Regions from separate parts of the Enterobacter bugandensis genome, predicted to be linked through region 1. Evidence: predicted binding sites of a transcription regulator. Region 1 holds the regulator's gene; each other region holds the start of a gene.
What was found. Region 1 encodes PhoB, which activates phosphate uptake and scavenging genes when phosphate is short. Its sites were predicted from a motif close to CTGTCATAAAACTGNCNNAT; they were not measured.
Positions count from the first base shown of each region.

Region 2: the regulator PhoB is predicted to act here: its motif matches at 2,134-2,153, upstream of DG357_RS07180 (phosphoethanolamine transferase).
Region 3: the regulator PhoB is predicted to act here: its motif matches at 1,569-1,588, upstream of pstS (phosphate ABC transporter substrate-binding protein PstS).

Region 1 covers NZ_LT992502.1:1,063,043-1,066,323, reverse strand. The annotation lists gene phoR (phosphate regulon sensor histidine kinase PhoR) at 109-1,404, opposite strand; gene phoB (phosphate response regulator transcription factor PhoB) at 1,426-2,115, opposite strand; gene sbcD (exonuclease subunit SbcD) at 2,303-3,281, shown strand, end outside.
Region 2 covers NZ_LT992502.1:1,480,418-1,483,698, reverse strand. The annotation lists gene DG357_RS07195 (anion transporter) at 1-1,108, opposite strand, end outside; gene mntR (manganese-binding transcriptional regulator MntR) at 1,105-1,578, opposite strand; gene mntS (manganase accumulation protein MntS) at 1,762-1,890, shown strand; gene DG357_RS07180 (phosphoethanolamine transferase) at 2,160-3,281, shown strand, end outside.
Region 3 covers NZ_LT992502.1:4,701,446-4,704,726, forward strand. The annotation lists gene DG357_RS22790 (fimbria/pilus outer membrane usher protein) at 1-348, shown strand, start outside; gene stgD (fimbrial protein StgD) at 358-1,431, shown strand; gene pstS (phosphate ABC transporter substrate-binding protein PstS) at 1,677-2,717, shown strand; gene pstC (phosphate ABC transporter permease PstC) at 2,799-3,281, shown strand, end outside.

The DNA of each region.
Region 1 (3,281 bases):
GAACAAAAAACAGCCAACCGTATAAAATTCACACGCGTTTCGCTTGACTGCAAAGCAAACGGGCCAGCGATGGCTGACCCGTGGAAAGGTAAAATGACACGCCTGCCGTCAGGCGCTCTTTTTGGCAATTAATCGTTCCGGGATAACGAAACTAAAGCGGGTTCCCTTACCCAGGGTACTCTGGATATCAAGACGGCTTTCATGGTGATTCACCGCGTGTTTCACAATCGCCAGCCCCAGGCCGCTTCCCCCCGTCTGCCGCGATCGCGCTTTATCCACCCGGTAGAAGCGCTCGGTCAGGCGCGGAATATGCTCCGGGGCGATCCCCGGCCCGTTATCCTCAACGCTAAACTCGGCGCCTGCCGGCGTATGCTGCCAGCGCACCACGATATCCGTTCCTTCCGGCGTATGGTTTACCGCGTTGTACACCAGGTTGGAGATGGCGCTACGCAGTTCATCCTCGCTGCCCAGCACCTTCAGCGTGTTGTCGACGTCAAAGGTCAGCTGATGTTTTTTATGGCTTAACGTCTGCGCTTCACGCTCGACGACGCGCAGCATCATTGGCACATCAATGGTGTCATTCAGCGCAAGAGAAGGCGCCGCTTCAATCTTTGACAGCGTCAGCAGCTGCTTCACCAGCCCTTCCATACGGTGCGTTTGCTCGCGCATCGTATGCAGCGCTTTTTCACGCGGCGCGCCTTCCAGGGTTTGCTCCTGCATCATCTCCAGGTAGCCCTGCAGCACGGTCAACGGGGTGCGTAGTTCGTGGCTGACGTTGGCGAAAAAGTTACGACGCGCCCCTTCCAGCTGGTGCATCTGGGTGACGTCGCGCGCCACCATCAGCCACTGGCGATCGCTGTAGGGCATCACGCGGATTTCCAGATGGCGACCGTTATTCAGCTTCAGATTGTGGGGACGGGTGAAATCACGCTTTTTCAGATACAGCGTGAACTCGGGATAACGCAGAAGGTTGAGGATGTTCTGACCATTGTCGTCCGGCCAGCGCAGGCCCAGCAGCTGTTGCGCAAGCCCGTTACACCAGAAAATAGTTCCTTCTTCTGTCGTCAGGATCACCGCATCCGGCAGCGACTCTGCGCCGCTGCGAAAGCGTTTGATCAGGCTTCCCAGCTCGCGGCGACGCTTTTTATTACGCATCTGCATCTGGTGCAGGCCGTACAGCAGCGGCTCCCAGCTGCCGCTTCCCGGCGGCGGGGTCATACTGCGGTCCACCCACAGCCACCAGGAGAGACGCAGCAGGTTCCAGAAATGCCAGGCTAACAGCCCGGTGACCGCCGCCAGCAGAAACCACGGCAGATGCCCAAGTAAGGCCCCCAGAAGAAGGGCCGGAATACAGCATAAGATCAGTTCAAAGACGAGCCTTTTCCATGACAGACGTTCCAGCACGCGTCACACTCCTGTCATTATTCAGAAACGGGTCGAGAAACGATAACCCGTGCCGCGGACCGTCTGTACCATGCGATCGTGGCCGCTCAGTTCCAGCGCTTTTCGCAGGCGGCGGATATGTACGTCAACCGTCCGGTCTTCGACATACACGTTAGTTCCCCAGACGTTATTCAGCAACTGCTCGCGGCTGTAAACGCGTTCCGGATGGGTCATAAAGAAGTGCAGGAGTTTAAATTCGGTAGGCCCCATGTCGAGGGGATTTTCGCCGGTCATCACGCGGTGTGACGTTGGGTCAAGGCTGAGGCCCTGCATCTCGATCACCTCTTCCACCGCCATCGGGGAAATACGGCGCATGACGGCCTTAATGCGGGCAACCAGCTCTTTCGGGGAGAAAGGCTTGGTAATGTAATCGTCCGCGCCGGTCTCCAGACCGCGCACGCGATCCTCTTCCTCTCCGCGCGCCGTGAGCATCACCACCGGGATGTCGCGGGTCAGCGCTTCACGCTTCAGATGTTTGATAAACTGCAGTCCGGAGCCGCCGGGCAACATCCAGTCAAGCAGAATCAGATCGGGCCAGGGTTCATTCAGCTGGTTCACCGCGCTGTCATAATCTTCCGCTTCAACCGGCTGGAAGCCATTTTGTTCGAGCACGAAGCACACCATTTCACGAATTGGAGCTTCATCTTCTACGACCAGAATACGTCTCGCCATACTTTGCCCTGTCTTATCTTATTTAAGTTACAAGTTTGTAATGCGGCGCCATTATGCGTCAGATTTATGACAGATTTATGAAAAACAGTACCACTATAAATGGCAAACTGTTGTTTTATTACAGCGGTTATTTTCCTTTCCCTGACAGTTTATAATCGCCCGCATCGTTTTTCGCCACGGATCTCCTATGCGCATACTTCACACCTCGGACTGGCATCTGGGTCAAAATTTTTACAGCAAAAGCCGTGCGGCTGAACATGAAGCGTTCCTGAACTGGCTTCTGGAAACGGCCCAGGCGCACGAGGTGGATGCCATTATTGTGGCGGGTGACATCTTTGATACCGGTTCGCCGCCGAGCTATGCGCGTGAACTGTATAACCGCTTCGTGGTGAACCTGCAGCAGACCGGCTGTCATCTGGTGATTGTCGCCGGTAACCATGACTCCGTCGCCACGCTCAATGAATCCCGCGACATCCTGGCGTTTCTCAATACCACCGTGGTCGCCAGCGCCGGGCACGCGCCGCAGATCCTGAAAAAACGCGACGGGTCGCCGGGCGCGGTACTGTGTCCGATTCCCTTTTTACGTCCGCGGGACATCGTGCAAAGCCAGGCGGGACTATCGGGCGCGGAAAAGCAGCAGCATTTATTGCAGGCCATCACCGACTATTATCACCAGCAGCACGCGGAAGCCTGTGCCCTGCGCGGTGAACAGGCCATTCCGGTCATTGCCACCGGGCACCTCACTACCGTCGGGGCCAGCAAAAGTGACGCGGTCCGCGAGATCTATATCGGTACGCTGGACGCCTTTCCGGCGCAAAACTTCCCGCCCGCGGACTACATCGCACTCGGGCACATTCACCGCGCCCAGGTCATCGGCGGCTGCGAGCATATCCGCTACTGTGGCTCCCCTATTTCGCTCAGCTTCGATGAAACCGGAAAAGCCAAATCCGTGCATCTGGTGAGCTTTGATGAGGGCAAACTCAGCGCCGTCGAGACGCTGGAAGTGCCGGTCACCCAGCCGCTGGCGGTGCTGAAGGGCGATCTGGCTGCCATCACCGCCCAGCTTGAGCAGTGGCGCGGCGCTGAGCTTAACCCGCCCGTCTGGCTGGATATTGAAATCACCACCGATGACTACCTGCACGATATGCAGCGGAAAATTCAGGCGC
Region 2 (3,281 bases), 420 kb from region 1:
ATATGAGAAGGAATAGTCCGAAACCGATCGCCGCAGCCCAGAGCAGCATCGGGATCGACCAGAGGTGGAAGCGCCACCAGATGCGACGGTCGTTGGCCATGCGCAGGGCGATCAGGTTTGCCAGGGAGCCGGGCAGCAGCCCAAACCCACCGATGTTCACCGCCCAGGCCAGCAGCGTGTCCGGCGGAACGTAGTTGAGCAGCAGAATGGTGGCAGGCACGTTGCTGATAAACTGCGACAGGCCAATCGCCGTCAGCCACAGCCCCGGCTGCGACAGCGTGCTGACGCTGTGCAGAACGTTTTGCAGCACCGGAAGCTGAATAAGCAGATGCACGTCGATGAACATCGCCATAAAGACCAGCAGCAGCGTCCAGTCCACGCTCACCAGCACGCGCCGCGCCAGCACGACAAAGCCCGCGGCGACGAGCAGGACGCCCTGGAGCTCATACCTCAGCTCCAGGGCGAACAGAAAGACGATATACAGCCCGAGGCAGCTCCAGACCAGCCGCGGCTGCCACTGCGGGCCCGTGGTCCCGCTATGGTATTGCAGCTTTTTATCCGGAAACGCGAACCAGCAGACCGCCAGCAGCGACAGCATCATCACCAGCGCCAGAGGCGCCATCTGCCAGGTAAAGGCGGCGAATGACAGACCGGAACGTCCCCAGAGAAGAATATTTTGCGGGTTGCCGATGGGCGTCAACAGAGAACCGGCGTTAACGGCGAGCGCTTCAAAGATGATCAGTCTGCTGACCGGGATCTCGCAAAGCTTACGCAGGGTGAGCGTGAGGGGCACGATGATAAACAGCGCCACATCGTTGGTCAGAAACGTCGACAGCACCGCGGCGGAGAAGACCATAAACAGGGCCAGCCTGCGCTCGGTGGCAAAACGGCGCACCATTTTACGCCCCAGGACGTCAAAATAGCCGCTCAGCTCGACCCCTTTGGTCAGCATCATTAACCCGCTCAGGGTGATGATGGTGCGCCAGTCAATCGCCGCAGACCAGGCCTGTGGCGCAAACGGCACAAACAGGCTTAACCCGGCGCCAATGATTAATAAGAGATGGAAGAAACGATCGCGTGAGAGGGCCTGCAGTCCAGGGATTTTCATTCAGCGGAGGGACCATATTTAAGGGTAAATTCGCGAAACTTCACCAGCGTCTCTTCGCTAACGTGGTGCTCCATTCCTTCCGCATCCCGACGGGCAATTTCCGGGCTGACGCCCAGCACCAGCAAAAAGTTCTCGACAAGCTGATGGCGCTCGCGGCTCTCCTGCGCAAGCTTCTCCCCTTCCGGCGTCAGAAACACGCCGCGCCAGGGGATCATTTCGATCAGGCCTACCGAGGCCAGACGTTTTAACATTTTAGCGACCGTCGGCTGCGAAACCCCGAGCCTGGCGGCCATATCGACCTGACGCGCTTCCCCAACCTCGCGGATCAGATCGGAAATCAGTTCAACATAATCATCAATCAGTTCACGCCGGTGCGCTTCACGGACCTGGCGAAAACCTTCGACATGTTCTTCAACATTCACCAGTTGCGTCGTTTTTTTAATGGCTGGCTTACCTGCGCGACGGTTCATTGTACTTCCTCATTGGGGTGACGCTTCCAGCGCCCGGTATCGAGAGCGCACATTGTAAACCATCCCTCCACAAGCACAAAAAATTAACGAAATAGCCATAGCTATACAATATAGCCTGTGCTATATCTGTATGTAATGCAGTCACCCTTCACGGATCGAAGGGATCAAACTTCAGGAGGTCTCATGAACGAATTCAAGAGGTGTATGAACGTGTTTACCCACTCTCCTTTTAAAGTGCGCTTAATGCTGTTGAACATGCTGTGCGATATGTTTAACAACAAACCGCATCAGGACGACAAACCTTCCCACTAAGCGGCGTTGCGGTACGCCGCTTCATTTTTCTGTCACACTTCCGCTGTAAACTGACCAATTCCCGATAATTTTTGCGGATTTGCAGCCCCCTTCGCAAAACATCTGTTTAGCAACTGTTGACCTTAATTCACGCTCGCACTATCTTCTTGCAGCCCTGCACAATTTGCGGCTCGCTGAAGCGGACCTCTCATTCCCTTTCCACGCACTGTCCGGCAGGCTTTGACCCTTGGCGCCAGGGTGAGCACATGGCGTTTTTGTGATAGTGACCTATGAATGTAACCCTGATAGATACCATCGTTACCCGCAGCCGGGCCTTAAGCCCGTGGACGGGATTTTACTTTTTGCAGTCGCTGCTGATTAACTTTGCGCTCGGCTATCCCTTCAGCCTGCTTTATGCAGTGGCTTTCACCTGCATCCTGCATGTGCTGTGGCGAGCGGCCCCGCGCGTGCAGAAAGCGTTGGTAGGGGTCTGTTCGCTGATTGCTGCGATGTATTTCCCGTTTGGCCAGGCCTACGGCGCGCCAAACTTCAACACCCTGCTGGCGCTGCACTCCACCAATATGGAAGAGTCGACGGAGATCCTGACGATCTTCCCCTGGTACAGCTACGTCGTCGGCCTCTTTATCTTTGCGCTTGGCGTCATCGCGGTTCGTCGCAAAGCAGACGCGAAGAGATCATGGGGAAAAATGGAGTCTCTGTGCCTGGCGTTTAGCGTGGGGACGTTTTTCGTTGCGCCGGTGCAAAACCTGGCCTGGGGCGGCGTGTTCAAGCTGAAAGATACGGGCTATCCGGTGTTCCGTTTCGTTAAAGACGTCGTCGTGAACAATAAAGAGGTTCTCGACGAGCAGGCGCGCATGGCTGAACTTTCCAATATGAAAGACACCTGGAACGTGCTGGCGGTTAAGCCGAAATACCATACCTATGTGGTGGTGATTGGCGAGAGCGCACGTCGCGACGCGCTGGGCGCTTTCGGCGGGCACTGGAATAACACGCCGTTTGCCAGCTCTGTCAACGGCACCCTGTTTACCGATTATGTGGCGGCCAGCGGCTCGACGCAGAAATCGCTCGGCCTGACGCTGAACCGCGTGGTGGATGGCAAACCTCAGTTTCAGGATAATTTTGTCACGCTGGCCAACCGCGCCGGTTTTCAGACCTGGTGGTTCTCCAATCAGGGGCAAATTGGCGAATACGACACCGCCATCGCCAGTATTGCTAAGCGTGCTGACGAAGTGCAGTTCCTGAAGAGCGGTGATTTTGAAGCCGACAAAAACACCAAAGACGAGGCGCTGCTGAAGATGACGGCGCAGGTCTTTGCTACCCCGCGCACCCAGCCGCAGCTGATTGTTCTGCACCTGATGGGATCGCACCCGCAGGCCTGCGATCGCACTGGC
Region 3 (3,281 bases), 3.6 Mb from region 1:
AAAGCGAACGTCGAGCTGGAGAACAGCGTGCTTAACGTCATCCCCACGCGAGGTGCGGTGGTGCGGGCGGAATTTATCACCCACGTTGGCTATCGCGTGCTCTTTGAGGTCACACAGGCCAACGGCAAACCGGTTCCCTTTGGCGCAGTGGCATCTGCCGAACTGGCGACGGGCAGCGTGTCGGGCATTACCGGCGAGAATGGCGAACTGTATCTTTCGGGCATGCCGGAAGAGGGAACGTTCACGCTGAAGTGGGGGAGTGAAAAGACAAAACCTTGCAAGGTCCATTATCAGTTCCCCAAACCAACGGGTGTTGAACTGGTTCAAACAGCGGTCGTGTGCCAATAGGGAAATGAGATGAAACGACGTATCACTTTTATAGCAGTCGCCATGCTGCTTTTTACCCCTTTTTCCCACGCTGCGACGACAGAAGGCGGGGTGTGTTTCGCCATCGGCGGCACCTATATTTTCAATCTGAATCTTAACGGGGCAGAAATACCGGCAGATAAAAACCAGGCGGGAACCGAGGTGCGCGATCTGACGACCCTGCAATCGCCTTCCCAGTATAAACTGGGATGTAACTGCCTGACCCATTTCACCACCACGTTTCGTAGCGTCTACTTCACCGCGCGTTCGCCCTTAAGCGTTAATACCGTTAAAAATGGATATACCTACTACAGGTTGAACGATCACCTCAGTATTGCGTCCTCTATTCACGTGCTGGGACGTGACTATCTCGCCGTTCCCTTTGAGGCGGAGCCCAACCGGGTGACGTCCGGTATCTACTGTTATACCTCCAGTGTAGAGGGCTCAGAGGCAACGCTTGATACCGGCTCTCAGGTAAAAATATCGTTTTTGATCGACAAGCCCTTTATTGGAAAAATTACCGTTCCGGGTACGACGATTGCCACGCTCTATGGCGGTATCGATGAAGCGTCCTCTCTGGCAAGTACCGAGAAGCTCGCCGAAATAAAAATTGCCGGAGACATCGTGGTACCGCAAAACTGCGAGATTGCGCCGGGTCAGTCGCTGGAAATTGATTTTGGAAAAATTCCCGCCAGCGCGTTTTCAGCCACCAAAGGCGAGGCGGTCGGTAGCCGCAAAATCCGCAAGATGATACAGGTGAAATGTACCGGCATGCTGGATGAGAACATCGTCCGATCCGCTTTCCATGCCGATCCCGTTGACGCTGACGCCACGATGATGAAAGTGAACGGCAATGATGACGTAGGGATCGTTATTTATGATAAATGGGACCGCGTCGTCAACGTCAATGGGGGGAGCATGGATATGGATATGGGAGCCAACCAGGGGGGCGCCGAAGTTAACTCGCTCACCTTCTCTGCTGCCCCGGCCAGCGCGACGGGGAGTATTCCGAAGCCCGGCGCCTTTGAAGCCTGGGCAACCGTGACCTTCGAAATTCAAAATTAATAACAACGGCTGTTTATGACAGCCGTTGTCATATTCACATCTTTGAACCAGGCTTAACGCATCTCAGTGTGACATTATCATGACAGGGATATGATTTTATTTGTATTAAAATCATTACCTTAACTCAAACACGTTGATTGTCATAAAACTGTCATATTTCGTACATTTATCTGTCACCTGTTTGTCCTATTTTGCTCATCGTAGCCACTTAAACAATGATTTACGAAATCCTTGCAGGAGACATTATGAAAGTTATGCGTACCACTGTCGCAACTGTTGTCGCCGCGACCTTATCTCTGAGCGCTTTCTCTGCTTTTGCAGCAGCAAGCCTGACTGGCGCTGGTGCAACCTTCCCTGCGCCGGTGTATGCCAAATGGGCGGATACCTACCAGAAAGAAACCGGTAACAAGGTTAACTATCAGGGTATCGGCTCCTCCGGTGGCGTAAAACAAATTACCGCGAATACCGTTGATTTCGGCGCATCCGACGCTCCGCTGTCTGATGAAAAACTGAATCAGGAAGGCCTGTTCCAGTTCCCGACCGTGATCGGCGGCGTTGTGCTGGCCGTTAATATCCCTGGCCTGAAATCAGGCGAGCTGGTGCTGGACGGCAAAACCCTGGGCGACATCTACCTGGGCAAAATCAAAAAATGGGATGACGAAGCCATCACTAAGCTGAACCCTGGCGTTAAGCTGCCTTCGCAGAACATCGCTGTGGTTCGCCGCGCTGACGGCTCTGGTACCTCCTTCGTGTTCACCAGCTACCTGGCAAAAGTGAACGAAGAGTGGAAATCGAAAGTCGGCTCCGGCTCTACCGTTAACTGGCCAACCGGTCTGGGCGGTAAAGGTAACGACGGCATCGCTGCCTTCGTACAGCGTCTGCCTGGCTCTATTGGTTACGTAGAATACGCTTACGCTAAGCAGAACAACCTGGCTTACACCAAACTGGTTTCTGCTGACGGCAAACCGGTTAGCCCAACTGAAGAGAACTTCGCTAACGCAGCGAAAGGCGCTGACTGGAGCAAATCCTTCGCACAGGATCTGACTAACCAGAAAGGCGACAACGCGTGGCCAATCACTTCTACAACGTTCATTCTGATTCACAAAGATCAGAAGAAACCAGAGCAAGGTACTGAAGTGCTGAAGTTCTTTGACTGGGCATATAAAAACGGCGGCAAACAGGCTAACGACCTGGATTACGCCAGCCTGCCAGACAGCGTGGTTGAGCAGATTCGTGCTGCATGGAAAACCAACGTGAAAGACAGCAGCGGTAAAGCATTGTATTAATTTAGCATTCTGACGAAAATGGCGGGTGGCGCTTGCGCTTACCCGCCGATTTCGTAAACGCGTTTAACAGAAGAGTGATTTATGGCTGCAACCAAGCCTGCATTTAACCCTCCGGGTAAAAAAGGTGACATGATTTTCGGCGCGCTGGTCAAACTGGCTGCGCTGATTGTGCTATTGCTGCTGGGCGGCATTATCGTGTCTCTGATTTTCTCCTCCTGGCCGAGCATTCAGAAATTCGGTTTCTCCTTCCTGTGGACCAAAGAGTGGGACGCGCCGAACGATATCTACGGTGCGCTGGTGCCGATTTACGGTACGCTGGTGACCTCGTTCATTGCCCTGCTGATTGCGGTTCCGGTAAGCTTCGGTATTGCGCTGTTCCTGACGGAACTGGCGCCGGGCTGGCTGCGTCGCCCGCTGGGTATAGCCATCGAACTGCTGGCGGCCATCCCAAGTATCGTATACGGCATGTGGGGCCTGTTTATCTTTGCGCCGCTGTTTGCCACGTATTTCCAGGAGCCGGTAGGTAATGTTCTCTCCGCCGTTCCGTTTGTGGGAGCCCTGTTC